DNA from 4 places in the Paenibacillus sp. p3-SID1389 genome. Region 2 is predicted to be linked to each of the others. Evidence: riboswitches for the same ligand, from Rfam matches in the RefSeq annotation. Region 2 holds a riboswitch; each other region holds the start of a gene.
The links. A riboswitch is a leader RNA that binds a small molecule or an ion and turns the genes downstream of it on or off. The one in region 2 is predicted to bind cyclic di-AMP.

Region 1: linked by a shared signal. The riboswitch ahead of M3G15_RS03555 (APC family permease) and the one ahead of M3G15_RS05310 (3D domain-containing protein) in region 2 are both predicted to bind cyclic di-AMP.
Region 3: linked by a shared signal. The riboswitch ahead of M3G15_RS12910 (C40 family peptidase) and the one ahead of M3G15_RS05310 (3D domain-containing protein) in region 2 are both predicted to bind cyclic di-AMP.
Region 4: linked by a shared signal. The riboswitch ahead of M3G15_RS01165 (KamA family radical SAM protein) and the one ahead of M3G15_RS05310 (3D domain-containing protein) in region 2 are both predicted to bind cyclic di-AMP.

The regions. Positions count from the first base shown of each region.
Region 1 covers NZ_JALXVO010000005.1:40,526-48,298, forward strand. Annotated here, with positions in the region: gene M3G15_RS03545 (BglG family transcription antiterminator) at 1-618, shown strand, start outside; gene M3G15_RS03550 (fructose-specific PTS transporter subunit EIIC) at 737-2,704, shown strand; gene M3G15_RS03555 (APC family permease) at 2,753-4,570, opposite strand; cyclic di-AMP (ydaO/yuaA leader) riboswitch at 4,728-4,908, opposite strand; gene M3G15_RS03560 (threonine aldolase family protein) at 5,148-6,263, opposite strand; gene M3G15_RS03565 (methyl-accepting chemotaxis protein) at 6,477-7,757, opposite strand.
Region 2 covers NZ_JALXVO010000008.1:53,818-61,590, forward strand. Annotated here, with positions in the region: gene M3G15_RS05300 (dihydroorotate dehydrogenase electron transfer subunit) at 1-655, opposite strand, end outside; gene M3G15_RS05305 (polysaccharide deacetylase family protein) at 844-1,677, shown strand; gene M3G15_RS05310 (3D domain-containing protein) at 1,771-2,463, opposite strand; cyclic di-AMP (ydaO/yuaA leader) riboswitch at 2,472-2,640, opposite strand; gene M3G15_RS05315 (amino acid ABC transporter ATP-binding protein) at 2,815-3,537, opposite strand; gene M3G15_RS05320 (amino acid ABC transporter permease) at 3,524-4,186, opposite strand; gene M3G15_RS05325 (transporter substrate-binding domain-containing protein) at 4,281-5,132, opposite strand; gene M3G15_RS05330 (alpha-glycosidase) at 5,403-7,151, shown strand; gene glgA (glycogen synthase GlgA) at 7,182-7,773, opposite strand, start outside.
Region 3 covers NZ_JALXVO010000028.1:26,908-34,680, forward strand. Annotated here, with positions in the region: gene M3G15_RS12890 (heavy metal translocating P-type ATPase) at 1-1,789, shown strand, start outside; gene M3G15_RS12895 (YwhD family protein) at 1,867-2,379, opposite strand; gene M3G15_RS12900 (M1 family metallopeptidase) at 2,571-4,571, shown strand; gene M3G15_RS12905 (hypothetical protein) at 4,606-5,436, shown strand; cyclic di-AMP (ydaO/yuaA leader) riboswitch at 5,658-5,794, shown strand; gene M3G15_RS12910 (C40 family peptidase) at 5,799-6,290, shown strand; gene M3G15_RS12915 (C40 family peptidase) at 6,929-7,420, shown strand; gene M3G15_RS12920 (GNAT family N-acetyltransferase) at 7,693-7,773, shown strand, end outside.
Region 4 covers NZ_JALXVO010000002.1:49,095-56,867, forward strand. Annotated here, with positions in the region: gene M3G15_RS01150 (MDR family MFS transporter) at 1-426, opposite strand, end outside; gene M3G15_RS01155 (M24 family metallopeptidase) at 629-1,714, shown strand; gene M3G15_RS01160 (methyl-accepting chemotaxis protein) at 1,973-3,664, shown strand; gene M3G15_RS01165 (KamA family radical SAM protein) at 3,729-4,898, opposite strand; cyclic di-AMP (ydaO/yuaA leader) riboswitch at 5,060-5,202, opposite strand; gene M3G15_RS01170 (cobyric acid synthase) at 5,226-6,881, opposite strand; gene cobS (adenosylcobinamide-GDP ribazoletransferase) at 7,201-7,773, opposite strand, start outside.

The DNA of each region.
Region 1 (7,773 bases), on a different contig from region 2:
GTTCGGAAAGCCGATCTCCCCGGGTATTTGGCTCACCATTCGGTTGACTTTATCATCTCCACAATTCCTTTGGAGAATGTGAACGTCCCCTATATCACGGTATCCCCGCTGCTGGAGACTGGCGAAACGCAGAAGATCGCCGACTTCATCGGCAAGTTGGACCAAGAATCCGGTCACGCCGAACACGCTGGCTCGATTCTGGGCATGTACACGCAGCCTTCGCTCATCTTCCCGCGCCTGACCATCGGCCATCGATTCGAGCTGATCGAGCTGTTAGGGAACGAGCTCGCCAAGCAGGGGTTCGTTGAGCCGGATTACGCGCATCAGGCTTTGCTGCGGGAACGGCTCTCGTCCACGACCATCGGCGGCGGCATCGCAATCCCCCATGGCGATCCGAAGCTGATTCGCACCTCGCGGATCGCTGTTGCCACCCTGGAAGAGCCGTTGGAATGGCAGGAAGAGAAGGTGTCCGTCGTATTTATGCTGGCGCTTGCCCCGCAGGAGCAAGAGATGACGAAAAAACTGTTCCAGCGCCTGTCCTTGCTAAGCGAACAGCCTTCAACCGTTGAGCGGCTCGTGCAGGCACGGACTCCCGAGGAGCTGCTCAATTGCTTATAGGGAAAAAAATCAGTTTTTCCGCAACTTCCGGTAATATAAAGTTCTTTTCCGTCGTTCCTTTTGCGATAAGATGAGTCATGTAAACGATTTCGATCTTTGATTACAGGAGGAAACATCCATGAAACTACTGGCGATTACCTCATGTCCCAACGGGATTGCCCATACGTACATGGCGGCGGAAAATCTGCAAAAAGCCGCCGACAAGCTAGGTATTGCCATGAAGGTCGAGACCCAAGGCTCGATCGGAGTGGAAAACGAATTCACGGAGGAAGATATCCGCCAAGCGGACGGCATCATCATCGCGGCCGACAAAACGGTAGACAAACGCCGGTTCGTCGGCAAGAAGCTGCTCGTTGTTGGTGTGCAGGAAGGCATACGGAACCCCGAGGCGCTGATCCAACAGATGATTCGCGGAGAAGTGCCGGTATACCAAGGACAGGATAACAATGAAGGTACGCCGGCCAAACAGACCGGCGCCAAGCAGCAAAACGCCTTTTATCGCCACCTGATGAGCGGTGTCTCGTATATGATTCCGTTTATCGTCGTGGGCGGTCTCTTGATCGCCATCGCTCTCTCGATCGGCGGCGTACCTACGCCGGGCGGCCTGCAAATTCCAGAAGACTCGTTCTGGAAAACCATCGAGAAGCTGGGATCTGCGTCCTTTACGTTTATGGTACCGGTGCTAGCCGGGTTCATCGCGTTTAGTATCGCCGACCGGCCGGGTCTCGCTCCCGGGATCATCGGCGGTTACATCGCCGCCAATGGCAGCTTCTACGGAAGTGAAGCCGGTGCCGGCTTCATCGGCGGGATCATCGCCGGTTTCCTGGCGGGTTACGTTGCACTTTGGATCAAGAAGTGGAAGGTGCCGAAAGCGATCAATCCAATCATGCCAATCATCATCATCCCGGTTCTCTCTTCGCTGATCGTAGGTCTCGCCTTCATTTACCTGCTTGGCGGCCCGATCGCCCAAGTGTTTGAATGGCTGACCAACTGGCTTGCCAGCATGCAAGGAGCCAGCTCGATTCTGCTGGCCTTGATTCTGGGCGCCATGATCTCCTTCGACATGGGCGGTCCGGTTAACAAGGTAGCGTTCATGTTCGGCTCCGCGATGATCGCGGAGGGGAACTATCAAATCATGGGTCCGATCGCCGTTGCGATCTGTATTCCGCCGATCGGTCTGGGCCTGGCAACGTTCTTGTTCAAACGCAAGTTCCATAATGCCGAACGGGAATCCGGCAAAGCCGCCTTTACGATGGGCTTGTTCGGGATCACCGAAGGTGCGATTCCGTTCGCATCGCAAGACCCACTGCGCGTTATTCCCAGCATCATGGTCGGCTCGATGACAGGTTCCGTCATCGCCATGCTGGGCGGCGTCGGCGACCGCGTAGCTCACGGCGGTCCAATCGTTGCCGTACTTGGCGCCGTTGACAATGTCCTCATGTTCTTCGTGGCCGTCATCGCGGGTTCCATCGTTACGGCCTTAATGATCAAATTGCTGAAGAAAGAACAGGTCGAGCCTCAGCTCGCCGAAGCGAGCGCTGCGGACGAGGCGGCTCCAGCCATGGAAACGCCACGTGCGGAGAACGTCCGCCCGGTAAGCGTGCCGGCTGCCGAAGCTCAAAGCACAGTTCGCAAGCTGACGGATATCATCAGTTTGGATCTGATTGAGCCTTCCCTGTCCGCGTCAACACGGGACGGGATCATCGACGAAATGATTGCAAAGCTGAACGCTGAAGGTGTGCTGACCTCCTCTGCTGAGTTCAAGCAGGCGATTCTGAAGCGCGAGCAAGAAAGCTCTACCGGCATCGGCATGAACGTCGCCGTACCGCACGGGAAGTCGGTGGCGGTGCTGAAGCCAAGAGTCGTATTCGGGATCAAGCCGGAAGGCGTGGATTGGAGCAGCGCGGACGGAACGCCCGCTAAGTTGATCTTTATGATCGCTGTCCCTGCCGAAAACAAAGGCAATGAGCATTTAAAAATTCTGCAAATGCTGTCCCGCAAGCTGATGGATGACGCATTCCGCGAACAGCTGCTGCAGGTGAAAACCAAACAGGAAGCTTATCAGCTGCTGGATCAAATTCAATAATTAAACTAAGGTCCCCCGAGCCGTTGCGACGGCTTCGGGGGAATTTGCTTATTTTTGCAAATGATAAGGTACAGTCGCAATGACGATATCTTTCTTGTTAAACAAATAAGCTCTAAGCAACAAGCTCGACTGATTATGCAAAATATTCTGCCACCAGTGCCGAGGAATAAACTGAGGAATCAGGACGGTAATGTGATCGGTCTCCGCCGTTTTCCATTCCACGGTATCAATGAACTTCATCAGCGGCCGGATAATGCTGCGGAAGCTGGAGCGCAGCGTAATGAGCCGAACCCCCGGATTCCATTCCTCCCACTTCTTCTCCATCCGTTCGATGTCCTCATCATCAAATCCGACATACACCGCAACAACGTTATCCGTCAGCGATTTGGCGTAGCTTAACGAGTTCATCACGACACGGGTAACGCCCGCCACCGGCACGACGATCGTGCTGCCCTTTATGCAAGGTTTGTCTTTATCGATGTCAATCCGAAGCTGGTCGGCGATATTGATATAATGTCGATGGATCTGGTAGAAAATAAACATCACGAGCGGCAAGAAGATAAATACGAACCAGACATGTGAAAACTTCGTGATAATGAAGATGAGCGTAATGCCCAGCGTCGTCAGCATGCCAATCGTGTTAATCGTAAGCCGGAACACCCAACCTTGCGGCTTGCGCTTGATCCAGCGCACCATCATCCCCAGTTGGGACAAGGTGAACGGAATAAATACCCCAACGGCATAGAGCGGAATCAGGCTTTCCGTGTCGCCGTGGAATCCAAGAACCAGCAGCGCCGAGGCTACGCCCAGGAAGATAATTCCGTTTGAAAAGCCAAGCCGGTCACCGCGCACCATAAACGCATGCGGCATGTATTTATCTTTGGCGAGCATAAACGCCAGCAGCGGGAAGGCCGAATAAGCCGTATTGGCTGCCAGAAACAGGATTAACGCTGTAATGCCCTGGATCAAGTAGTACAAGATCCCGCGCCCAAAGGTCGATTCAGCGATTTGAGATATTACGGTGGCCTTCGGATCCGGAGCAATTCCGTACCAATAGGCCAGCGCACTAATACCGATAAACATGGTGCAGAGAATGACACCCATCATCACCAGCGTGGTTGCGGCATTCCGCTCCGCCGGCGGCTTGAAGTTCGGAATGGCGTTGGACACCGCCTCAACCCCGGTTAAGGCCGAGCACCCCGAACTGAACGCCTTGAGCAGCAGGAACAAGCTGACGTTGGATACGGCCGTCCCGAACTCCGGTGCGCTGGTATGAATCCCGCCAGTCCAATACTTGTAGAGTCCCGACACAATCAGGACGAAGATGGAGGCCACAAATAGATATACCGGCACCGCCAGCATTGAAGCCGATTCCGTGACCCCACGCAGGTTCATGATGGTCAGTATAGTAATCATCAGGAGGGCGATCAGCACCCGCTGATCATGCAGCATAGGGAATGCGGATGTTATGGCATCTGTACCGGCTGACGAACTTACAGCTACCGTCAGTATATAATCAATAAGCAGCGAGCCGCCGGCCAGCAGTCCGGTTGACCGCCCCAGGTTATCCATCGCCACGATATAGGCCCCGCCCCCGGTCGGATAGGAGAAAATCGTCTGGCGGTACGACAGAATCAGAATCAACAGAAGCCCAAGTACCGCAAACGAGATCGGGATCGAATACCAGAGCGCGGAAAATCCCGCCGCCATCAGGACGATCAAAATCTGCTCCGTACCGTATGCCACGGAGGACAACGCGTCCGACGACAATACGGCCAATGCCTTAAGTTTGCTTAGCTTTTCTCCTTCAATTTCGGTACTTTTCATCGGTCTGCCGATCAGTACCCGCTTCAGTTTGCTTACCATGATGAAATCCTCTTTTCATTCTCAAAATAGCCTTCAATCCTGATCCGCTCGTAGTCCTTTAGGCTTCCCATTCCTGCAGCGAACAACACAAAAAGGCCGCAGGAAAGTTGGACCTTCCCGCAGCCGCTTTAAAAAGTTCAAGCAGATCACTGCGACAATTCCCTCTTTCGGACGCTTACGGAGTTAGCTGACGGATTCGGGCACGAAAGCAGCCCTACGCAGTTTGGCCAAGTTGGCCAAATCAAGCGATTCACCCCGGAAACCCGCCCTTTTGGACGCGTTTCATTGGTTCCCCCGTTTCTTTCTGAAATAAAGAAAGAACTCAGCGATCAGGTATTTTCGCCATATCAAATTGCTACGGATGAATCATACTCCCCGCCTCAAGAAGTGTAAAGATGAGGAAAAGGCGAATGGGTCGGAAAATGGGATCGACCTTGTTCGAGGAAGCGCATACATCATCCTCTTGCATTCATTTTTGAGGGCAGGCTTGAATTATCGAAGCATACATGCAAAAAACACCGTAAGGAGCGACATCCAGTCGCTTCCTACGGTGTTCTGATCTCAAACCGATACAGGTTTAAAACGAGAGTCCTCTCAACTTCTTATCCAGCAGCTCGAACGCCAGCTGCAGCCGATCTTCCGGCACCTCGCTATAGCGATCTCCGATACTGATTTCAAAGGTACTTCCCCCATCTGCCTTCTCTTTGACGAAAGAGGTTAAGCCAACCCCGGTTTCCCGATATACCTCAATCAGCACGGGCTCCAATCGATCCTTGGGAACGTCCGAATGAACATGGAACATGTTCGACACCGGGATCGCCGGGACGGTCTTCATCCGATGACATTGATTAAACAGACTGGAGATCTCCTGCGCTTGCCGATAATACATCCCCATCTTTCCTATGCGCTGCTCATAGTAGTAATCCGCACTCAGAAAATAAGGATACAAGCTGATGAGATCCCCGCCATGGCGTCTTTTCCACACCTTAGATTCCTTCGTCAGCTCCGGATCCCCTGCCAATATGGCTCCGGCGATTCCGCCGATGCCTTTGTAGAACGAGATATAGACGCTGTCGAACAGGGCGCAAACCTCTGCGGCGGTTTTTTCGTAGTAAGGCAACACTTCGAACAGTCGGGCTCCGTCCAGATGCAGCTTAATGCCCCGCTCCTGGCAGTAGGCGGAAATGGCTTCAAGCTCCGCGAACGGCGGCAGCTGACCGCCGATTTCGCGCTGCGGCAGCTCCAGCAGCAGGCACGAGACATCCTCCGGCAGTTGCCGAACGTCCTCCATCTCAATCAGCCGATCCTTATCCGCCAGGAGAATCGGCTCCAGCCCGTGCAGTTCCTTTAATCCGTCTTCCTCATGAATTTCCAAATGGCATAAAGGATGATAGGCCACACGTTTCGATCCTTTGCGGTCGCACCAAATCCGTAAAGCAATTTGCTGCGCCATCGTGCCGCTCGGAAAAAATACAGCCGACTCCTTGCCGAGCACCGCAGCCATTTTCCTTTCGAAGGCTTCCAGCGCTTGTCCTGTACCGTACATGTCGCTGTCTACCCCGCCGCTGATCTCGGCAAAAGCCTGCTTCAGCACCTCTACATTCCGTTTTCCGTGGCCCACCACTTGATAAACCGTCCGGTCAAAGGCCGCCTTCAGTGTCCGCCTATCCAGTACCCCATCATTTCCATACATGCTCCTCACCGCTCCTCTCCCACGCTGTCTGTCTAATTTCAGTATGATCATGCTTATTATAGCGCCATTTGAAGCAGGAATCGATGATTTGGATGGATTGGGCGGTATAGGTCTTGAAAGCCTCCTTACAGAATTATCCCTTTCGTTCAGAAGGAAGGAAGAAAAAGGACGTCTGTAAAAATCAGACGCCCTTTCTAATGCCGTATTGATGGATTATAGCTTAAACACGTTCGTCAATCCGTTCATATTCTCGGACAGTTCGACCAACTTACAGGAGGTCTTCTCGATATCACCGAAGATCCGTTCCTGCGTACCAAGCTGATCTTGGATATCGCCGGACACTTGCAAGCCAGACTCGATCGTGGTGTTCACATCCTCCAGCGTTGCAGTCATTTCCTCCAGCGCTGCGGCTTGGGTGGTAACCCCATCGGAAATATCGTTCAACATGGCGAAGGTGTTCTCCATATTGTCCATGATTTGCTCGATATTGATCTTCACGTTCTCCGATTGCGTTACGCCCTGCTGAACCTTCTCTTCCGTCTGGGCAACCGCAGATACCACACTGCCGGTACGAACGGTCATATCTTCAACCAAGCTGCTGATTTCCTGCAGGGAGCGGTTCGTATCCTCGGCTAATTTCCGGATTTGTCCGGCTACCACCGCGAACCCTCTGCCCTCTTCCCCGGCCCGGGCCGCTTCAATCGCGGCGTTAAGGGATAACAGGTGAGTCTGTTCGGAAATTTGTTGAATAATGCTGACAACCTCGGTAATTTTCTGACTCTGTTCCTCAAGCCCAAGTACCTCACTGTTGACGTGCTTCGTATTCACCGCCAGCTCACTAATCGCCTCAACGATCGATTCCACCGAACGCTTCCCGCCTTCTGCGGAATTCATCACCAATTGGGCCCGCTCGGCAATTTGGTTAGCAAGTTCTGCTGTCGTCTGCGAATGGTTCGTAATCTCCGAAATGGCAATGGCCGTTTGCTTCATGCTTTCCGCGTTTTGAGTAAATACGTTCAGCAAATCCTTGATACCCTTGTTGATTCCGTGCATCTGCCCATTCGCCTGCTCAATGATGCGGTTTAACTCTTCCGAAGACAGCGTCACTCGTTCGGAGGAGGATTGGATGGATGCGATCAAATGCTTCAGGTTATCTCTGGCCTTCTGAATCGAGCGGATCATTTGCCCGGCTTCCCCTTGCTGAAACGTATGTATTTTGGTGGATAAATCATTTTCGGCCATGGAATTAGCGAGCTTCGCGCCTTCTTTGAGCGGACGAACTAGAAAAGCTTCGGAGATAAACGCAGACACCACTTGGAAAATAAGAAAAATGATCAATGCCTTTAATACCAAAGAGGGGGTAATCAGTTTAAAGAAATCATTACTCTGGCTATAGGATAAGGTTACAATAAGAGCGGTGTTGGAGACGAACATGGCCAAGAAGACAAGCACCATGATTCGGGTCCGGATAGAAATATTGCGAATTCGATTCATCTTAGTATCACCTGGT
Region 2 (7,773 bases):
CAGCGCAAGCCTTCTTCCGGACGTCTCTGCATTTCACGCTGCAGACAAGGCAAGCACCGATTCCGCATGCCATCCGATTCTCCAAGGAGACGTATACCTTGGCCTGGCCGCCGCTTTCCGCCTGTTTGCGCTGGACGGCATGCAACATCGGATGAGGCCCGCAAGCAATTACCGTATCGTACGCCCGAAAATCCACTTTCTCTAGAATCGAGCCGCCTACATCCACCGTCACGTTGCCGCGGGACATCGCACGGAACTCCTCTACCAAATAAGGCTCGCGGCTGTAACCGAGATATACGTCTGCCTGCGGTGCTTCCCTAAGCGCATAATAAAACGGAGCGATGCCGATGCCACCGCCTACAAAGGCGGTTCTTCCCTCCAGCGGCGGAAACCCGTTACCAAACGGCCCGTCCAAGGTCAATCGGTCGCCTTGCTTCAGTTCAGATAACCGGGTCGTACCTACCCCCGCAACCCGGATCAAGAAATCCAGCCGATCCTCTTCGAGATCAAAGATACTGATCGGTCGGGACAGTAACGGATAGCGTTCTCCTGCACGCAACATGTAGAATTGCCCCATTTTTCCCGTAAATCGCCCTTGTACGGACAGTTTGAACACCCCTGGTGATATTTCCTCGTTAGCCACTACGATTGCCATATGTTCACCCCACCCCATTTGATTACACTTCATCAAAGGATGCAATTTTTTAGCGGGATCGTCTGTGACATCTCTCACAGCGAATCATGAGAGGAAATCAGCGCAATTTTTCACAATCCATCATGATCTGAAAAAGTTAGGGGATACTAGAGAACATGTACAGTTTTGGGTTGAAGGGGGACTTCAAATTGCTTATTCAGCTTAAGAATGCTCTGGTCTGCTGCATGACCGCTTCTCTGATCATGGTGGGCGGGACGGAATTTTATCCCGTCAAAGCCGCCGCACTGGATCTCGAAAACAGAGGGCCAGAATCTCAGGGGGACCAGGCGGACAAGAAGGCGGCACTCGTGCCCGCAGGTGCCAAGCCGGCAGATCTTGGTGAGCTGCGGCGCAAATATTCAGAAACCTTCATCTTCCGGGGGCCGGAGGTGAAGCAGATTGCACTGACCTTCGATGATGGTCCGGATCCGCGGTTTACGCCGCAAATTTTGGACGTGCTTCACCGGAAAGGGGTCAAAGCCACCTTCTTTGTTGTTGGTGCACGGGCTAAGAAGTTTCCCGGCCTGTTACGGCGGATGCATCACGAAGGCCATCTCATCGGCAATCACTCCTTTAATCATCCGAACTTCCGCAACCGCTCCATTAAGCAGTTCCAGAGCGAGATTTTACGCACGGAGAAAATTATCCAGAACGTCGTTGGATACCGTCCCCAGCTGATTCGGCCGCCTTATGGAGAAATCAAGGAAGAACAGGTTCAATGGGCGAAAAAGAACGGCTACACCCTCGTCAATTGGAATGTGGATTCACAGGATTGGAAAGGGATCGACAAGAACAAAGTGATCTCCAACGTGATGCGCACGGCGGGGCCCGGCTCGATCATCCTTCAGCACTCAGGCGGCGGCGTTGGCTCCGACTTAACCGGCACCATCCAGGCTTTGCCGAAGATCATCGACGCCTTGCAGGCACAGGGGTATCAATTCGTTGATCTTTCCGAGCTGCTGCATACGACCAAATACCGCTGATGTATTGGGAATCTTCTGAAAATCAGGCACTTCGCCAGCAAGCACAAAAAGTCGGCCAGGATACATTCTGACCGACTTTTTTAAACAAGGTGTTTAATTTAATACGTAAAGCGTCACATCTTGGAAACCAAACGATTTCGCATTTGCTGCGCTGCCGGGAATAAAGATATCAATCCGGTTACCCTTGATTGCGCCCCCCTGATCGGTGGCCGTAGCTACAAAAGCCTGATCCGGCAGACCGTCATGGTTGTGGCCGGTCACCAGCACCTTTGTGCCCATCGGAATGACATTCGGATCAACAGCGATGGTACCAAGCTTCAGCGGGTTGCCGAAGTAGTCAACCGCGCCCCATTTTCCATTCTCACTAGCTGATGCCGAATACGCCGATGCTTTCACATTGATCGTTTTCGAGTAAGTAAAGGTTTTCCCCCATGCTTCAACCACGTTCCCGGTAGACATGACCTTGAGCTTGGAAGCGGAAGCAGTTGTCGTAGCTGCGCTCTCCTTCTTCGCCGGAGCAGCGGAAGCAACTCCCGTCGTTTGGGTTTGAACTCCCGGAATGGTGATTTTTAAACCAGCGTAAATATTTTTCGGATTGATGGATGGGTTGGCAGCCATGAGCTTATTCATATCTACGCCATATTTTTTGGCAAGAAGATAAAAAGTATCTCCTTCCACGGCTTTATGTACCGCGTCTGCATGGACGGAAGTCGTCTGCATCGGAATCGTAAGGCTTGCGGCGATCAGCGCCGTTGCTGCAATTTTAGACCAAATACGAGTATTCAAATGAATTGCCCTCCTTTTTACTGCGCCTGCGGAGTTAGTTGTCGGATTCGGGAAAAAGGATCATTCCCGGCGCATCGCTTCGATACGCTTCACCCCAAGAAAACAGTCAGCTAGGCAGCCCCTGTTTTCATCTTTCGTCCCCCGCACCTCAAGTTCAGGTTTCGGCCTACTTAATATATCACAATTTTGTAACCAATAGGTCAGGTAAATCCCACCAAACGGCGGAATTGCTTGATTGGACTGGTTACATTTTTGTGTTCAAAGGTAAAAAGAGTGTAAATTTAGATCGTACGTTCGATCCATCGGAGGACAAAAAACCGCCCGAATGGAAGCTCGGACGGTCCTTAAGATTTATAATACTTTGCTTAAAAAATCCTGCGTACGCTGATGCTTCGGCGCCCCAAACACCTCTTGCGGCGTACCTTGCTCCAGAATGACACCTTGATCCATAAACAGGATGCGGTCGCCAACCTCACGGGCAAATCCCATCTCATGCGTAACGATAACCATCGTCATTCCCCGTTCAGCCAGGTTCTTCATAACGTCAAGCACCTCTCCGACCATTTCCGGGTCCAGGGCCGACGTCGGTTCATCAAACAGCATCACATGCGGCTCCATAGCCAATGCGCGGGCAATCGCAATCCGCTGCTTCTGTCCGCCGGAGAGCTGCGCCGGATAGGCGTCCCGCTTATCCTCCAGTCCAACCGTGCGAAGCAGGTCCATGGCGATCGCTTCCGCTTTGCCTTTATCGAGCTTCTTCACGCGAATCGGCGCGAGCGTAATGTTGTCGATCACGGTCTTGTGCGGGAATAGATTAAAGTGCTGGAACACCATCCCCATTTTCTCGCGGGTTTTATTGATGTCATGTCCCTTGGCGGTGATCGAAGCGCCTTCAAAGGTGATCTCCCCTTCGGTCGGAACCTCTAACAGGTTCAGGCAGCGGAGAAACGTACTTTTCCCCGACCCGCTAGGACCGATGACGACGACAACTTCGCCTTTGGAGATTTCCAGATCGATCCCGCGCAAAATATGGAGTTGGCCGAATTTTTTATGCAAACCTTTAACGGTGATCACTGGTCTTCAACTTCCTTTCGAACACGCCCAAAATCCGAGACAGCGTGAATGTCAGAATAAAGTACATAATGGCGATGATCAAATAAGGCGTCATCCCATCGTACGTAATCGTCACGACGGACTGTGCTTGATAAATCAGCTCGGCCGTACCGATGATCGATACGATCGACGATTCTTTAATGATCGTAATAAACTCGTTGCCAATCGCGGGAAGCACCGATTTGATCGCCTGCGGAATGATGATATGGCGCATAGCCATCCCTTTGGTCATCCCCAAGGAACGGGCCGCTTCCCCTTGTCCCCGATCGACACCTTGAATGCCGGCACGGAAAATTTCCGCCAAATAAGCCGAACTGTTAATGGACAATGTAATCGCACCTGACTGAATCGGGGTGAAATTAATATCAAACATAAATGCGAACCCGTAGTGAATAATCAACAGCTGTACCATCATTGGGGTGCCACGCAGAAATTCAACCCACACATGCCCCAGAAACCGTAAGATCCCCCATGGCGACATGCGCAATAGTGCGATCAACAAACCAAGAAAGAAGCCGCATATCACGCTGATCGCTGCCAAGAGTAGGGTATACTGAACACCGGCCAAGAAGTAACTGCGGTATTCCATAAACATTGAAATTAAGTCCATAACGCCTTCCTTCCTCCTCCTTTACCTTAAACCCTTAAGCAAAAAAACAGAAAATAGCGAAAGCTTCGCTATTTTCTGTGGATGGATATCGTGATTATTTTTCGGCCAGTTCGCTAGCTTCGGCAACGAATTGATCGATGCTGCCTGCGCTAATCAAGCGATCGAGCGTCTTATTCACTTGATCCAACAGCTCTTGGTTGCCTTTCTTAATGCCAATCACGTAGCCTTCATCCTCAGTTACCGGCTTGGCATCGGTGATGACCAGGCCTTTAACGTTCTTAACGAACGATTCTGCGACAGGACCTTCCAAAATAGCAGCATCTACACGGTTGGAGTTCAACTGCATAATGATGTCATTGATTTTAGCCAGCGAGGTCAGTTTGGCATTCGGAATTTCCTTCGCCATTTCTTCTTGAATGGAACCTTGTTGAACGCCGATTTTCGCGCCCTCCAGCGATTCCATTGTGCTGAACTTGTCTTTGTCCGCTTCACGAGTCACCACAGCTTGCTCCGCTTTGTAGTAAATTTGCGACATGTCGATTTGTTCAGCACGTTCTGGAGTTGGGCTGAGTCCAGAAATGACGAGATCCACACGTCCGCTCGACAGCTCGTTCAGCAACGTATCGAATTTCAAGTCTTTAATCTCCAGCTCAGCGCCCAGATCCTTAGCGATTTCCTTAGCGATTTCTACGTCGAAACCAACGATTTCGTCTTCGCCTTTGTCGTTCTTAATGTGGAATTCATACGGCGGGAAGTCCGCACTCATCCCTACGATCAGTTTCTTAGCCGGTTCGGTTTGGTCTCCGCCCGCTTGAGTCTCATTTTGGTTCGCGGCTTGGCCGGCGTTGTTTGCCGCGTTGCCGCTGTTATTTTTTTCCTGACCACAAGCGGCCAGCACCATGGTTACCATCAAGACCGCTATGAATAACATGCCCCATTTTTTCATGCTTTTCTCTCCTATTCTGCTTTACTTATTACACTCGATGATTACTGGGCTAATTATAAATCAGAATGCATATATATGCAAAACAATTTTCATGATATACAAAAGTTTTCACAGATCTGCCCTATTGAACCTCGCAAATCCCTATTTATCATACTTTGGTCAATTCAATCCTGAATTATGTTTCACATTGGGTTCATGCTCCTTGCTGCCTTGGGGAATAATGAACATCATCACCATCCCTAGCGAATTTACGAGAGGAGGCGCCAATCCGTGCTGCTTGAAGCGCTCTACCATGTGCCCCGGGATAAATGGGCGTATGCCTATGATTCAACCACGATCCATCTTCGCATCCGGACCAAACGGGATGATGTGGAACAGGTTGTTGCGATGACCGGGGACAAATACGATTGGACGGGAACCTACCAGGAGCTGCCGATGGAAAAAACGGCCCATGACCGCATGTTCGACTATTGGGAGGTCGCTGTGCGTCCCAAGTTCAAGCGCCTTTCCTATGCCTTTAAGCTTACGGCGGGAACGGAAACGGTTTACCTGCTGGACACGGGGATTCAATCGGAGTCCCCTCAACCGCCGGGGGAATGCTTTGAATTCCCGTATATCCATGAAAACGAAGTAGTCCGGGTGCCGGAATGGGCGAAGCAAGCGGTCTTTTATCAGATTATGCCGGAGCGGTTCGCCAATGGAGACCCTTCCAATGACCCCAAGCCGGTCGAAGCCTGGGGAGGCAAGCCGACCCGTGAAAATTACTTCGGCGGCGATTTGCAGGGAATCATTGACCACCTGGACGATTTGACGGACCTGGGTATCACGGCGATTTATCTCACGCCTCTATTTTTGGCTCCGTCCAACCATAAATACGACACCGTCGATTATAAGCAGGTTGACCCTCACTTTGGGAACAACGACTTGCTGCGGGAGTTGGTTGAGCATTGTCATAACCGAGGGATCCGGGTGGTGTTGGACGCGGTCTTTAATCATTGCGGGGAGCATTTCCCTCCGTTCCAGGACGTCCTCAAACATGGAGAAGCCTCCCCTTATGCCGGTTGGTTTCATGTCAACCAATTCCCTGCCAGAGTAGAGAACGGGATTCCGACTTATGATACGTTTGGGTTCTTCCCCAACATGCCTAAATTTAATACAGCGAACCCGGAACTTAAGAAGTATTTGCTGGAAGTCGCCGAATATTGGATTAAGGAAATCAAATTGGACGGCTGGCGGCTTGACGTCGCTAATGAAATCGATCATTCGTTCTGGCGGGAGTTCCGGCAGGTGGTGAAACAGGCAAACCCGGAAGCCTATTTGATCGGAGAGGTATGGAGTGACTCACTAAACTGGCTGCTGGGCGATCAATTTGATTCGGTGATGAATTATCCCTTTGCGGATAAAGTGCTGGAGTTTTTTAACGGCGGTGTAGACGGGGCTGCCTTCTCCGATGAGATGGGTGCGCTGATCATGCGATATCCGCATCAAACGAATGAAGTGATCTTCAACATGCTGGGAAGTCATGATACCCCGCGCCTGCTGACCCGCGTCGGCGGCGACAAGCGCAAGCTCAAGCTCTGCGTGGTGTTTCTGTTTACGTATATCGGGACGCCTTGTTTGTTTTACGGCGACGAGATCGGACTTACCGGCGACGGGGATCCCGATTGCCGAAAATGCATGGAGTGGGATCGCAGCAAACAGGACCGTGAGCTTTACGATTTCTACAAGCTGATGATCAGGTTGCGCAAGCAGCACCCGGCGCTTCGTCACGGTCATTTTCGATTTTTGCATGCGGAACCGGGGGATCCGTGCATCGTATACGAACGAATGGATGAGAAAATGCATTTTACCGTGTGGATGAACAATACCCCGAAGCCAGTCACCCTCACCCATCCGATGCAAACGAGCGATTGGCGAGATGCCCTCACCGAGGAAGCGGTGGTGCCGACGAACGGGGTAATGAGCATTTCCCTGGATCCCTATGGCTTCCGAATTCTGTACCGGCACATTCAAAAATAACGAAGAAAAAAGCGGACGAACGATCGTCCGCTATTTCTTCAGGCTTTCGTATATGTGGAGGTATTGTCTTGCCGATGCATCCCAACCGTAATCGCCGGCGAACGCATTTGCTGTAATCCGGTGCCAATGCTCGGGCTGGCGGTAGAAGGACACCGCCCGGCGGAGCGTATACAACATATCGTGCGCGTTATAGTTGCGGAAGGTGAAGCCGTTGCCCTCCCCCGTAAATTCGTTGTAGGAGCGCACTGTATCGTTTAAGCCGCCGGTTTCTCGTACGACGGGGATCGTGCCGTACCGCAGCGCCAGAAGCTGGCTGATGCCGCATGGCTCAAACCGCGAAGGCATCAGGAAGATATCGCTGCCGGCATAGATGCGCCGGGATAACGCGTCGCTGAACTTGATTTGGACCGACAGCTTCCCGGGGTGACGCCATGCCGCTTCCCGGAACCAATCTTCATAAGCTCGGTCCCCTGTGCCTAGAAGCACAAACTGCACGTCATCCGTACTAAGCCATTCATCCATTACCCGAATCACCAAATCCAGCCCCTTTGGTTCAACTAGACGGGTAACCATCGAGATCAGCGGTGTATTTGGTGTCTCCGGCAGCCCGAGCTCCCGCTGA
Region 3 (7,773 bases), on a different contig from region 2:
CATCGGGGAATGGAAAGAGGCGACGCTGGTCGCGATATTGTTTGGTCTGAACGAGCTGCTGGAGGGCTATGGCATGAGCCGCGCCCGCCGCTCGCTGTCAGCGCTGCTGGATGCCGCTCCAAAGGAAGCGATCGTGGTTCAGGATGGACGGGAATCGATCGTCCCGATCGCGCGGCTGAAAGCAAACGATATCGTTCTCGTCCGAGCCGGGGAAAAGATCCCTTCGGACGGTACGGTCCTGGAAGGGACGAGCGCCGTCAACGAAGCAGCCATTACCGGCGAATCGATTCCGGTCACGAAACAGCCCGGAATGCCGGTATTCGGCGGCAGCATCAATTCCGAAGGTCTGCTTCAAGTCCGGATCGATAAACCATACGAAGACTCATCCCTGGCCAAAATCATGCATCTTGTGCAGGAGGCGCAGGATAAGAAGACGCCAACCGAACTGTTTATTGATCGGTTCGCCAAGTGGTATACGCCGGCCATCATGATTCTGGCGGCGCTTGTGGTGCTGGCTCCGCCGCTGCTGTTCGGGCAGCCGTGGATGAAATGGATCTATGAAGGCTTAGCCATCCTGATCGTTGGCTGCCCTTGCGCCCTTGTGCTATCCTCGCCGATCGCGTTGGTCAGCGGGATGACCCGATGTGCGCGGCTCGGCGTGCTCGTCAAGGGCGGCGTGCATCTGGAGCAGCTCGGGAAGTTGGACGCGATCGCGTTCGATAAGACCGGTACCCTGACGAAGGGGCAACCGGAGGTGCAGCGCGAGATCGCGTATGTGCCGCAGCGGTTTTACTCGGTAGCCGCCGCTCTGGAGCGCGGCTCCCTGCACCCGCTGGCCGCTGCGGTGGTGCGCTACGTTGCCGCCCGCGCCGGCGGCAACAGTGACGATCGCGGCGACGTGGCCTGCCGCTGCGAAACATCGAGCAGCGGGCAATGCAGCAACGCTCACGGAGCTCGCGCCGATGGCGCCCAGCGCGGCAACGGCTGGGCGCAGCCCGCCGGGCTCGTGACCTTGCCCGGCGTTGGCGTGAGCGCCGAGGTCGATGGCGTTCGCTGCTTCGTCGGCAGCGAAGCGCTGCTCGCGCAGCTCTCCCTCGGCGGCGAGGAGCGGGCGCGCGTTACCGAAGACCTCGCTCGCCTGAAGGCGGAGGGCCTCACCGTGGTGCTCGCCGCGGAATCCACGCGCATGTTGGGCCTGTTCGGCCTCGCTGATGAACTCCGTCCGGAAGCCCCGGACGTCGTCCGCGCCTTGCACCGCGCCGGAGTCGCCCGCACCGTCATGCTGACGGGCGACCACGCCGCGGCAGCCCAAGCGATCGCTGACCGCAGCGGTGTCAGCGAATGGCATGCCGGCCTGCTGCCGGAGCAGAAGGTCGCGCACATCCAGGCGCTGGCCGGCCGCGGGACGGTGGCGATGGTCGGCGACGGGATCAACGACGCTCCGGCCATGGCCGCAGCCGACCTCGGGATCGCCATGGGCCAAGGCACGGACAGCGCCGTAGAGACCGCCGACATCGTGCTGATGCAGGATCATCTTGGCCATCTCCCCCGCGCCATCCGCATCGCCCGGCGGGCCGGCCGGATTGTCGCCTGGAATATCGGCCTCTCCCTTGCGCTTAAGCTGATGGCCCTGCTGCTGACGATCCCCGGCTGGCTCACGCTGTGGGTGGCCGTCATGTCCGATATGGGGGCGACCATCCTCGTGACGCTGTTTGGACTGACGATTTTACTGGGCAAGGACCCGCAAACAGCGGATTCGCCGAAGGTTCAGGTCATCCCCCATCGCTAGCATCCATTTGCAAATCAAAGCGCCCCTCCGGGATCCAACCGGATAGGGGCGCTTCTCTTTTGCCTCGTCTATTCAGTTTACGCGTCCAATGCCGCCTTCAGCTCTTCCGGCGAGCGGTCCCACCATTCCGCGTTGGTCTCGATCAGCAGCTGCTTCAACCCGGCCTTCTGCTCTTTGCTCAACCCGTCCAAAATCACTCTGCGTTTTAACGCATAATCCATTTTGTTGACATGGTCAGCAAGAATTTTCCAGCCTCGGCGCGCTTCAGTATCAATCAACATCTCGCAAGCCGTCATTCCACCGTAGAACTGGCCTTCCGGCCCGCGGTCTACCGCAACCCAAACGATCCAGACCTGGCGGCCATTCGGAACGTCCTCACGGTTGGTCGAAAATTTGATGCCTTTCTCCACCTTGCTTTTGGCGTGCATGGCTCCGATGTCAATGTACACCTCATCGCCGTCGATGATGACCGGGGACATGCTGTTCAAATCGATGGAACCCGCGCCAAAGCCTTTATGTTTGCTCTTCTCATCATTACTGATAATGTTGAGGGCAAAAATCTTTTTACCCGATTTCGGTGTCTGATCCATAATTCCCTCCATATTCCTGCGTGCCTGCCGCCTCCGTTCCCATTAAACAAAAGCGGCTTATATAGTTATCCTTACATTTCAATCCAAGTTCAAAAAATGGCTTTTTAACTACCTCTCAATTTTAACTAATAATCTTCCAAATGCAAACATATACATGCTGTAGATGCTTGTCAACGGGAGGTATCCATTGTATGACCCGACGTACTATTGTCTACGGCATTTCCATCCTTGCCTTGTGCCTCACCCTCGGAGCCGCCTGGGTGACCCTGCGGGGAGGGGGGGATTCGCTGGCTTCGTTCGTACCGGCCAAGGCGGGGCCTAAAGCGGTCCAAAAAACCGGACAAACCCCTGCACCGCCGCAAACTGAAACCATTCAGCAACCGACCGCCGAAGTGCTCAGCAATCGGGTCGCCGAATACCACATCGACGTCACGCTGAACGAGCAGGAAGGTACGTTAACCGGCTCGGAGACGCTGACCTGGACCCATCCCGGCAAGAAAACGATCAACGAGGTGTACTTGCACTTATATCCTAACGCGTTTGCTTCCGAGGATACGACTTTTATGAAGGAATCGGGCGGAAAACTGCGGAACGACGTCATGCCCAAAGACGGCTGGGGATCCATGGAGATCACCGAGCTGAAAACGACCGACGGCATCTCCTTGCTGCATCGGATTCAGTACGTTCAGCCTGACGACGGCAATACGAAGGATAAAACTTTAGCCAAGGTGCGGCTGCCCGTGCCGGTCCAGGGCGGCGAAAGCCTGACGCTGCGGATGAAATTTACCGTCAAGCTGCCGAAGATTTTTGCCCGCATGGGCGTGGCCGACGATTTCGTCATGGCAGGGCAATGGTTTCCTAAGATTAGCGTGTACGAGCCGGTGGGTACCCGGGGGCGGACGTCCGAAGGCTGGAACCTCCATCAGTATCACGGGAACTCGGAATTTTACTCCGACTTTGGGATTTATAGCGTAAAGATCAACGTGCCCGAAACGTACACCGTGGCAGCCACCGGTTTTCAGACCAAAAAGGCGGTCTTGAAGGACGGACGGAAAACCTTGCAATTCTACGCCGACGACGTCCACGATTTCGCTTGGGCGGCTTCGCCGAACTTCATCTATGTAGAAGAGCCGTTCTCCTCTGCCGAAGTTCCCGGCGTGCGGATCAAGCTGTATCTCGATCCTGCACATAAGGATCTGAAGGAACGTTACTTCTATGCCGCCAAGGTAGCTCTGGCGAACTACAGTAAGTGGTATGGACGATACCCGTATTCCACGCTGTCCGTTGTGGTTCCACCGGCGAACGCAAACGGTGCGGGAGGTATGGAATATCCAACCTTGGTCACCGCGTTTGGAGCCGTCAGCGATTCCCCCGGATACGACGATCTGGAGCGCACGGTCATCCATGAAATCGCCCATCAGTTCTTCTACGGGATGATCGCCAACAATGAATTCGAGGAAGCTTGGCTGGATGAAGCTTTTGCCTCTTATGCAGAGGATAAGCTCATGGAGCAGGAGTTCGGAATCACCCCGAATTTGCCGATCCAGTCCGCCATGATTACCTCGCCGGCTTCCTTGACCCAGAACGCCTGGAAATACGGCTCCGGGGACGGTTATGCCAAGAATGCGTACTACCGAGGCAAGTTAATCCTGTTTGATATCGAGCGGCAGGTCGGCAGCAAGACGATGAAGCGGATTCTGAGCACGTACAGCCAGCAGTACCGGTTTAAGCACCCAACGACCGCCGACTTCCAACGGGTGGTTGAGCAAGTGACCAGCCGCAGCTGGAAAGAGTATTTTCAGCAATACGTCTATGACGGGAAAATGGCGGATTTTGCAGTGGAAAAAATTCAGATCACTCCGATCAGCCAAGAAGGCGGCCGGATTTACGAGTCGAACGTAGTCTTTACCCGCAAAGGGGCAACCCACCCGAAGGTTCCGCTGCTGTTTACCTTCACCGATGGTCACACCGTACGCAAGCAATGGAACGGGGAAGATACTCGCCTCGAGATCAAGATGCAATATAAAGCACCGCTGGCATGGGTTCAGATCGATCCGGATTACACCTTAACGGTGGAGAACCTTCACATCAACAACTATCTGAAAGCGGAAGTCCCTGAAACCACGCTGTCCCGCTCCAATATGAGCGTCACCAAGCTGCTTGAAGCGATCCTTGGGGGACTTCTGTGGTAAACCTAGGTCCATACTTCTATAAGGAGGGAAAGAAATGAGTTTCGTTCGTTTGGGGTGGACTGCCCTGAAAAGCCAATTTCCCTCGGTCATCATCTTGTTTCTGTACCAGCTGCTGTGGGGATTGTTCTTGTACCGGTTGGTCGATACCGCGGTAATGGCGCTGCTGCAACGATATCCTGACCCGCCGCCCACTGCGCTGTCGAAACTACTGTTCTTGCTTGAGGGACAAATGAATTTATGGAGCAATCCCGAGGTTCGGCTGTATTGCTGGCTGCTGGCAGGGATGGTCGTCCTGCGCATGATCTTGACTCCGTTGATCCAAGCCGGAATCTTCTACGGCTTCACACCGGCCGATCACCGCAGCCCGGGGTTCCCCCTGTTCCGAGGGATGAAGGAATTTGGCAAACCGGTGATTCTGTTTTACGCGATGGAGCTCGTGCTTACCTTGCTGCCCGCCTTCTGGATTGTACCGAGGCTGCTGTCGCTCTGGCCGGGACTCACCGGGATGGAAATCCCGATGGCAACCTGGCTCACCGGGCTTGGTCTGATTCTTGGCTGGTTCATCTACGGCTGGTTCATCCGGCAGTGCCTGTTATTTGTCCAGTTCGGCTACCTGTTTAAGGCCGGGGTTTGGAATTCCCTGCTGGTTTGCTTCCGAACCCTCTTGCAGGGCATCTCCATCTCGTTGATTCTCGGGGCTTTTGGCCTGATCCTCTTCCTTCTGTTCGGAACCGCATCTTGGGTTTGGACGGGGATGCTGGCCCTGATCCTGCAGCAGGCTTATCCCCTCTTCCGCTGCACGTTTAAGGTCTGGAAGATCGCCTCTCAATTTCATCTTTGGCAGTCAAAGGCACAAAAAAGTTAAAATTTTTTAACTCCTCAAAAACCCCGTAACAACAAGGCCTTCGCCGTTTGGCGAAGGCCTTCAGTCCTATTTCCCCTCTTAATCTTGTGAATTAGGCATTGCCAAAAGATACCTGACTTTGTTACAATAACAGCAACGCAATTTCAGTAACAGTTTTGTAATTATTTTTGTCATCTTTGGCAGGAGATTGGTGCCGGATGTCAAATAAGAAATGTCAGGTGTGAAAAACAAAGCCGAATTCCCTTCACCAGGGAAACGGGGGAACCACTTTGGGTGAATTGATCTCGCTTTAGAGGGATCATAGGGAACCTTCAACCGAATCCTTAAGCTAACCTCGTAGGCATTGGAAGGAGCATAACTTCTTGAAGAAGCGTTTGACGGTAGCAGCAGTAAGTTTTGCCATGCTTTTCACCATTGGAACTGGCAGCGTTTTCGCCGATTCCAAACTGGACAGCGTCATCGGCGGCGCGCTCGGAAGCAGCTATGTTGCGGGCGGAACCACAACCGACGGGTTCGACTGTTCTGGATTTACGATGTACGTCTTCTCGAAGATCGGCATCAAGCTGCCTCACCAATCCGCATCCCAATACAAAATGGGAACTGCGGTTGACAAGAGCGAATTGATCGAGGGCGATTTGGTCTTCTTTAATACTTCCGGTAAAGGCGTTTCTCATGTCGGCATCTACGTCGGCGACGGCAAATTTGCTCATGCCTCCTCCTCCAAAGGTGTAGTCATCAGCAAATTAAGCGAGAAGTATTACGTCGAGCGTTACGTTGGAGCGAAACGGATCATGAGCAACGACAAGTATGAAGATGTGACCGGTGAAATTGCTGAACACGATGATGTTCAATAAGAACTCGCTACGAAGCCCGTGGGGATGTTGATAACAACGTCTCTGCGGGTTTTTTCCTTGTCTTCCCTTCTCCCTAGCCCCAGTCCCTTAGGAACCATTACCCACGAATCGCCTCGCGAAAACAGGCCAATAGAAGCGTTTTTTTTCGACAAACTTGTCAACTCTGGACGCCTTTGGTAAAATGAACAACGTAAATGGTAACAACTTTGTAATTATTGTTGTAACTGTTTCTGTGCAAGATCTTGGGTGCAATCTACAATGAAACTGCCGAATTCCCACGCACCCGGGAAGCGGGGGACCCACCATAGGGTGAATTGATTTCGCTATAAAAGGTAACAGTCTCATCCTTCGTGATCCGAAGATAACTTTTTAACCTACCATTTCAATCAAGGTTAAAAAGTTAGGTTTGGAGCACCAAGAAGGTTGAATGAAGCTTAGGGACTGAGCAGCGCAGCGTAGCTGGAAGCTACGTGAGCAGCGGAAGGCCCGGCTGAGTTCAAGATTCGACGCCGAATCTCCATCCTGTGTTACTTCGTGATCCGAAGATGACTTTTTAACTTACCGCTATAGCAGATCATAGGGAACCTTCAACCGAATCCATAAGCTAACCTCGTAGGCCTTGGAAGGAGTAAGACATCTTGAGAAAGACTTTGACAGCAGCGGTAACGAGTTTAGCCCTCCTATTTACCTTGGGGGCAGGTAGCGCCTTTGCCGACTCCGCAAAAGCCGAGACAACGACGCTATCCAGTATCGTCGATTCCGTGTACGGGACGCCTTATAAATTCGGAGGCACCACGACAGCGGGATTTGATTGCTCCGGATTTACCCGGTACGTCTTCAGCAAGATGGGCATCAAGCTGGCGCGTGTGTCCGCCGCCCAGTATAAGCAAGGCACACCGGTACCCAAGAGCGAGCTTCAAGCTGGGGATCTCGTCTTCTTCAAGACGACGGGGACGGGCAAAGTATCCCATGTCGGTGTTTACATCGGCAACGGTGAATTCGCTCACGCGTCCTCATCCAAGGGCATCCGGATCGACAAGTTAAGCAATAGTTATTACCAGAACCGCTACGTTGGCGCGAAGCGAGTTCTCAGTAAATACGGTTATTCCGTCTACGCTGCGGAATCGTAATCCATTGATCTATCGGTTTCATCCTGTTCATCATCACTTACTCGCCGCAGGCCGGGTTCCTGTTAGAACCGCCTTGCGGTCTTTTTTTATCTGCACCCTTATCTATATAACGAAACAGCCCGGAAAAAGGTTGCCACAAAGCTAAAAATCCCGCGCAAATCTCACAATTTCCCGAAGGGGGGGCAAAAACCTTTACAAGCTGCGTAATTCCGGCTATTGTGAGGATAATGGAACAATTACGACGGACTTTCCTTTAACAAAGGAGGGGCAATATGGACCAATCGATGTCTCCGTTTCGTATCGTGCCGATGGAAGAAGCCCATGGCGCGGAAATTTGCACCTGGCGTTACGAT
Region 4 (7,773 bases), on a different contig from region 2:
GGCACCCATGAGTCCGGTCATTTTCCCCCGCTGCTCCACTGGGAAGATATCGTAAATGATCGTAAACGCAATCGGCATCAGCGCTCCCCCGCCGATCCCCTGGATCGCGCGGAAAATACTCAGCTGCACGATGCTTCCGGCGATCCCGCACAACACAGAGCCAAGCAGGAACATGGCGATGCCAAATAAGAAGAAGCGTTTCCGGCCATACATATCCGACAGCTTGCCGAAAATCGGCGTCCCCGCCATCACCGTCACCATATAGGCCGAAGTCACCCAAACGAACTGCTCCATTCCGCCGAGATCGGCAACAATCGTCCCCATGGCCGTCGTCACGATCGTGTTGTCCATCGCCGACATCAGAATCCCCAGCATTAATCCGAACAAGATGAGCCGGGTAGAATTTTTCGTTGCAGTAGCCAACATCTTCTCTCCTTTGTTTCATATTCAAATTTGAATAATCTAACTTCTTCCTATTTTATTGAAAATATTTAAAAAGTAAACCTTTTACCTAAAAAAGCAATCCGTCCCGCCCTGGCCCGCCCGGCGCAACGATCCTAACTATCGTTCCTCCCCGCATTGGCCTATAATAGAACAAGAGACTGAACGAAAGGAAGTTTTTTGCAAAATGAATGATAAATGGACTGCATTAGAACGCAAAATGCGTGAATCCGGCGTCAACACGCTGCTGATCACTGATCCGAAGCATGTGTATTACCTTACCGGCTTTCTGAGCAATCCGCATGAACGCTTCCTCGGCGCCGTCCTTCAGGCGGGAAGCGAGCCTTTTCTGGTCGTCCCTGCGCTGGATGAAGAGGCAGCCCGCAAAGCCGCGGACTTAACGGAGATCATCACCCATAGCGATACGGACGACCCTTACGCCCTCTTGAAGCAACGCCTCGCGGGCTCGCTGGGTACGCTGGGCTTTGAGAAGGAGCAGGTCTCCGTGGCCAACTTCGAGCGAATGCAGGAGAAGCTCTCGTTCTCCGAATCTGTAGATGTTGGATCTTGGCTTCGGGACATGCGGGTGCGGAAAAGCCCAGAAGAAGTCAGCAAGATCAAGCACGCCGTACATCTGATCGAACAGGTGCTTAGCGAATCGCTGAAAAAAGCAACGGAAGGCGTAAGCGAAAACGAGCTTGTTGCGGAAGTCGAGTACCAAATCCGCAAGCTCGGCGCAGACGGGCCTTCCTTCGATTCCATGGTGCTGTCCGGCGAGAAAACTGCCCTGCCGCATGGCGTCCCCGGCGACCGACAAATCCGGCGCGGCGATCTGCTGATGTTTGACATCGGCGTTTATGCGAATGGCTACGCCTCCGACATCACGCGTACCTTCGCGGTTGGCGAGCTGACCGAGGAACTCGTCCGGATTTATGAAACGGTGCTGGCAGCCAATGAAGCTGCGATTGCCGCCATCCGGCCGGGCGTCACCTTCGCCTCCATTGACCGCGCCGCCCGCGAAGTAATCGAAGCTGCCGGCTATGGACCTTATTTTATCCATCGCCTTGGCCATGGGCTGGGGATCGACGTGCACGAGTTCCCTTCGGTTCATGGGGAGAACGAATTTCTCCTCGCAGAAGGCCACGTCTTTACGGTTGAACCTGGCATTTATGTGCCAGGCATCGGAGGAGTTCGTATCGAAGATGATGTGCTAGTCACAGCAACCGGCGTTGAAGTGCTCACATCTTATCCGAAACAATTAACTTATATCTAACATGTAATATAATATTCATACTCGAAGAGCCCTGGCGATCTCCAAAAAATGATTCGCAGGGCTCTCTTTTTAGCTTTTTCCGATAGATTTAGACGTTTTTTTTGAAACTTTTTACGAAAACCAAAAAATGTAGGAATTTTTCGTTTTCAAAGGACCTTTTTTCCTATAAAATGATATTTATGAACCGCTGGTTAAAAAGAAAAGAGAGACAGCCAGGCGTATACTTCACATTTTTTAAGGGGAACGGAGAGGATTTTCGTGTTCAAGGTCATTAATCGCTCCATCAGCCGCAGATTGATGAGTACCTATGCGGTGATTATTGTCGTATCCTCACTTTTATTTAGCGTCAGCTTTTATAACATCTCTATGGGGATCATTGAGCAAAATGTGCTGCCACAGTTCGATAAAGTGCTGCAAACTAGTACTCAAGACATCTTCAAAAGGTTAGATACGACCCAATCCCTGCAATTGCTCAGCGGTAAAGATAACTCCCGTTTTGCGGTGGAATCGTATTTGACGAAGAGCACTAAGGACTACAACTTGAGCACTGCTTATTTACTACATATTCAAGATGACGGCGCTACAGTTCTGGCGACGAATGAGAACTCGGAGATGACCCCCGGCGACAAGCTGGAGCTTCAGCCGGCCATGACCGCTGCGGCCAATGGCGGGGTACAAATCAGTGAGTTGTATACCGACAAATTCGGCTCGCACAAAACAGCTTTCATCGCGATTCCCGGCAGCAAAGCGATGCTCGCCGTGGGCCTTGACGCTACCTTCATCGATAAGAAGAAAGACCAAATTTTATACATCTGTATCGGCATCACCTTGCTTGTCATTGTGGCGGGCATGGCGGCAGCTTACTTTGTTAGTACGCGAATCACGAAGCCGATCCGAAAGCTCGTGACGGTCACGGAACAAATGGCTGGCGGGGACTTCCGCCATACCATCGAAGTGAAAGGAAATGACGAAATCGCCCAATTAGCCGGGAGCTTCCAAACGATGACTCATCAGCTCAAAGACATGTTCGCTGCCGTGATGCAAACGTCCCGGGCGGTCGTCGACGGCTCAGAGAACTTGTCCCGTTCGGTTACGACGTTTGAGGATCTGATCGCCCGTTCCAATGTAGCGACGAAGGAAATCGAAGCCGGCAGCATGACGATTGCGTCCGCAGCAGCCGAAAACGCCCGTGCGATGGAAGAAATTTCGCAAGGTGTACAGCACATTGCCGCTTCGTCTGCCGAAGTCACCGAACAGATTGGACAAGCTGCGGATGAAGCCGGTGCCGGGAATACTTTGGCACAAACGGCGGTTACGCAGATGCAGCATGTAGAAGATGCGGCTAATCGGACGCTGGGGCATATCCGCACGCTGAATGATCGCTCGGAGTCAATTTCAAACGTTGTCGTAACCATTACGGAAATTACGAAGCAAATTAATATTCTGGCACTGAATGCGGCGATCGAAGCGGCACGGGCCGGCGAGCACGGCAAAGGGTTTGCTGTCGTCGCCGAAGAAGTCCGTAAGCTGGCTGAGCAGTCCCGCCAGGCGATGGAGGAAATCGGTGAGAACCTGCTCAGTATTCGAGAAGAATCGGAAAACTCCGTCAACGCTATGCAACGGGCCAGCGAGGAAATCGTCTCCGGAACAGAACGGGTGAAGCAAGCTGGTCAGGCGTTTGAACAATTAACTAAGCTGATTCAGAACGTGAACTTGACGATTCAATCGGTCTCGGCATCCACCCAAGAGGTATCCGCCGGTACCGAGGAAGTGACCGCATCGGTGGAGGAATCCGCCAATATTACCGCCAAGTCGCTCGCTAACATGGAGCAAATCAGCAGCTATTCGCAGCAACAACTGAGCGAAATGGAAAATCACGCGCGTACGGTTCGTTCGCTGCATGAGCAGGCGTTGGCGCTGCAGGAGTCGATCGCAAAATTCCGGATCTGACTCTAAAAACAAAACGTACCCTTCACGCTCTCCTGATCAGGGAAGCGGAAGGGTACGTTTTGTTTTATCCCGTAATGGACACTGCGCTTGCAGCGTCTTCCGTTGGCTGATCCGACTGCGTATCCAACTTCGATTCCGGCTTCTTCCAGTACGCTTCACTGCCTGGCAGATCGTCGAACCAGGTAGCATCATCCGGGCAAGGCAAAATCATAAATTTGCCGTATTCACCGTCCCGGGACTGATGATATTTGAGATAAGCCTGCCCGTTTTCAATGGCCAGGATTTCGATTTTTCCCGAAGAATGGCTCATTGAAAGCCGCACGCGTTTGCCAAGCCCCGATGTACGGGCTTTCGCTTCCTCCACCAGTTGATATGCTCGTTTCAGCGGGATCACGAAATCAGCATTTCCAGCAACGGGACGATTGATAAAGAAATAGTACGGAGTGACGCCGGCCCACGATAAGCGGTCCAGCAATTCGCCAAGCACGGCCGCATCATCATTGATGCCTTTGAGAATCGGCGTTTGATTAACCACGATAGCCCCAGCGTCGTGTAACGCCTGGAACCCTCTTTTGGCTTCAGGGGTAATTTCGCGCGGATGATTGATATGCGCCATGACATAAATCCGTTGGTCTACAGTGGAGAACTCCCTAATCAGATCCAGCAATTCCGGATCTTCATAAATACGCATAGGATTAAAAACAGGAATTTTGGAGCCGAGTCGGATGATTTTTACATGCTCAATGGCTCTTAGCCGTTCGAGAATCGAACGCAGTTTCTTTGTAGCCAAAATCAAGCTGTCACCGCCGGTTAACAGGACGTTGTTGATCTCAGGATGCTGGGCGATATACTCGATGCCAGGCGTGACATCCGCCATCGCTTCCTTCACATCGTTGCGAAACAACCGTTTACGGAAGCAATACCGGCAATAGGAGCCGCAAACCTCGGACACGATCAGCAGCGCGGTCGTGCGGTATTTATGCTGGCAGCCAGGCACCACATAGTTCGCCGCTTCGTCGGAAGCGTCCCAACGCCCGTATTCCTTCAGCTCTCCCGTATTGGGGATCACCAACTTGCGGATCGGGTCCTCTGGATCATTCCAGTCGATCAAATTCAAATAGTAGTCATTCACCCGAAAAACGAATTTGTCCGTAATCGGTTTCAACTCCTGCCGCTCCTGCTCGGACAACTGGCTCACCTTGGCAATATCGGTGATGTACTTCGGACTAGCCATAAATCCTCTCCTCCTTTAATAGTGCGATGCGTAAAGAAGAAGCTCGAAACTTGCAGTGAATGCGAGTACTCCGCCGAATGCTCGGGTCAAAGGTCTTGCAGAACGCAAAAAGACCCCGCTTCAAAGAACAGGGTCATTAATTGATGACTGAAATAATATTAAAATGACCCATCCACTGCAAACGAGGTTAGCTGACGGGCTCGGGAAAGATGGTTCCCTACGTTAATCCTACAACGATTCGCCCCAAAAGATTGGTTCCCCCGCTTTTCGACTTTACCCATCGAAAATTAAGCGTACTTTTATCCTACCCTAACATCACCCGATTTGTCAAAGCTTACCTTGGATCCCGGCGATGTCGTAAATGAGATCCATGCGCAAATGCCTGCGAACCTGCTCCGCTAACCGATCGAAGGCTTCCTCCTTCCGCGAGGAAGAAACAAAGGTGACGCTCAAAGGTTCGAGCCCTTTGCTCGTACGCAGTCCGTCCAGCCAAGCACGTCGCCAGGCATCATTATGGAACACTCCGTGCAGATACGTCCCAAACACCCTGCCATCGGCGCGGGCTGCGCCTTCCGGATGTGTTTGCGTCTCAGCCTGTTCTAACTCCGGGGCTGTCCCTGACCCTTGTACTGGCTCCTCATTGACCCGAAGCATAAATAAGGGACGAGTGTCCCGCAGCTGCTGGGTCGAGCCGGCATGAATCTCATAGCCTGAGATCGGCAGCCGGCGGTTCTTAGAGTGCAGCGATATCGGCTGGTCCTCGCACGTATAGCCGTGCACCCGTACCGTTTTTTTGCCTGGGAGGAAGGTTGTTGCCAAGTGGAGCAGGCCCAATCCTAACGCAGACCTCGGTTCATTGGACTCCACGCCTTCGGGGTCATGCAGTTGTTCTCCCAGCATTTGATATCCGCCGCAGATTCCGACCAGCTGGGTGCGCGTCTCCTCTTCAATCAGGCTGCAAATAGCCTCCGCCAGCCCTTGCCTACGCAAAAATTCCAGATCGCTGATCGTATCCTTGGTCCCCGGTAAAATCACCGCATCGGGATGCCCAAGCTCCGACAGCTTGCTTACATAACGTAGCGACACGTCCGGTTCGGCGGCCAACGGATCAAAATCGGTGAAGTTGGAAATATGCGGGTAACGGATGACTGCGATGTCCAGTTCCTTACTTGGCGCTTGCTCTGGATGGGCAGGATAGGTATCCAGGACAACGGAATCCTCTGCTTCGATATCCAGATCAGGCAGAAAGGGGAGCACTCCTAGTACGGGGATTCCGGTCCGCTGCTCCAGCCAATCCAGCCCGGGCTGCAATAGAGACAAATCGCCGCGGAACTTGTTGATAATGAACCCTTTTACGCGGGCGCGTTCGTGTGGCTCAAGCAGCTCCAGGGTACCAACGAGAAAAGCAAAAACGCCGCCGCGGTCAATATCCCCCACCAAGATCACGGGAGCATCCGCCCATTCAGCCAAGTTCATGTTGACGATATCCCGTTGCTTCAGGTTGATTTCCGCCGGGCTCCCAGCCCCCTCGATCACCACAATGCCATGCTTGTCGCGGAGCCGGCTGAGCGCTTCCATCACCAGCGGCTTGGCTTTAGGCAAAAATTCCTCACGATAATCAGATGCGCTTAAGTGGCGGTAAGGACGCCCATGAACAACGATCTGCGAATGCATGTCCCCAGTTGGCTTGATCAGTACCGGATTCATGTCGGTGGTGGCGGCAATGCCGCAAGCCTCCGCCTGAATGCCTTGGGCCCGTCCAATCTCTTGGCCGTCCGCTGTAACATACGAGTTCAAAGCCATATTTTGCGACTTAAACGGAGCTGGTCTAAGCCCATCCTGCGCAAAAATACGGCACAGCGCCGTCACGATCACGCTCTTGCCCACGTCAGACGCCGTCCCTTGAACCATGAGTACAGCACCTGATGCTGATGCGCTTTTTTCCTGATCCTGATCCAGAAGCTTCTTATGATTTTCGCCCATCGCGTTCCCCTCCTTTCCAAACCGTGCAGCAGTGTAGTATCTTGCCAGGGCCTTTTACACCATTATCCCCTTCGATCAGGTGGTGGTGATGACGCTCGACCTTTCCACCATTATCCCTTTCATTCAGCATACGGTGATAATGCACGATTTTGATTCTCCGCTACTTAACAGTCGACCTGTTTCTCTTAGGATTCTCGATTAATCTGTCCAGCTCTAACCTTCTTCTTTTCTCCTTGGTTCTGATTCAAGGGGATAATGATGCAAAAGCGCTCGCCGTAGAAGGTCCCCTCCCCCAAGAGCACCTCCGCTCCGCGAGTTATCAATGGGCAAAAATCAGCACTGCAAGCAGCAACAGGACAGCTTCCAACCCTTCGCCCAGCGCCCCGTAGGTATCGCCGGTCAAACCGCCGAGCTTGGCATTGATTCGTCGAGCGGCCCAAGTTCCCGCCGCCCAGGCGATAAAGGGAGACAGGCCGATAAACAGCAGCGATCGCAGCAAAGCCGATTCCTCCATTCCTCCCAGCAACACGAGCAAAGTGAGCAGCAACACTACAACGGATATCGTCACCGCCATGATGGTGCTCCCCCAGGCATCCCGTTCGCTGAAGCCGTGGAATTGCGCAGCCAATCCCTCACCTTGCCGGGCCATGGGCCAGCGGTGCATCGCCCGGGTCATAAACCACCGGCTCCACAGAGGTGCCAGCCATATCGCCAGCCCTGACGTCAGCAGGCCCCCTTGGAAGAGCGAGGTCAGCAGCGAGGCTTTGAGCATCAGCAATAGGACGCAGGCCAGCACGCCCATGGCGCCTACCCGGCTGTCTTTCATGATCTCAAGCATCTTGTCGCGTGACCGGTAGCTCAGCAGTCCGTCGGCCGTATCCATCCAACCGTC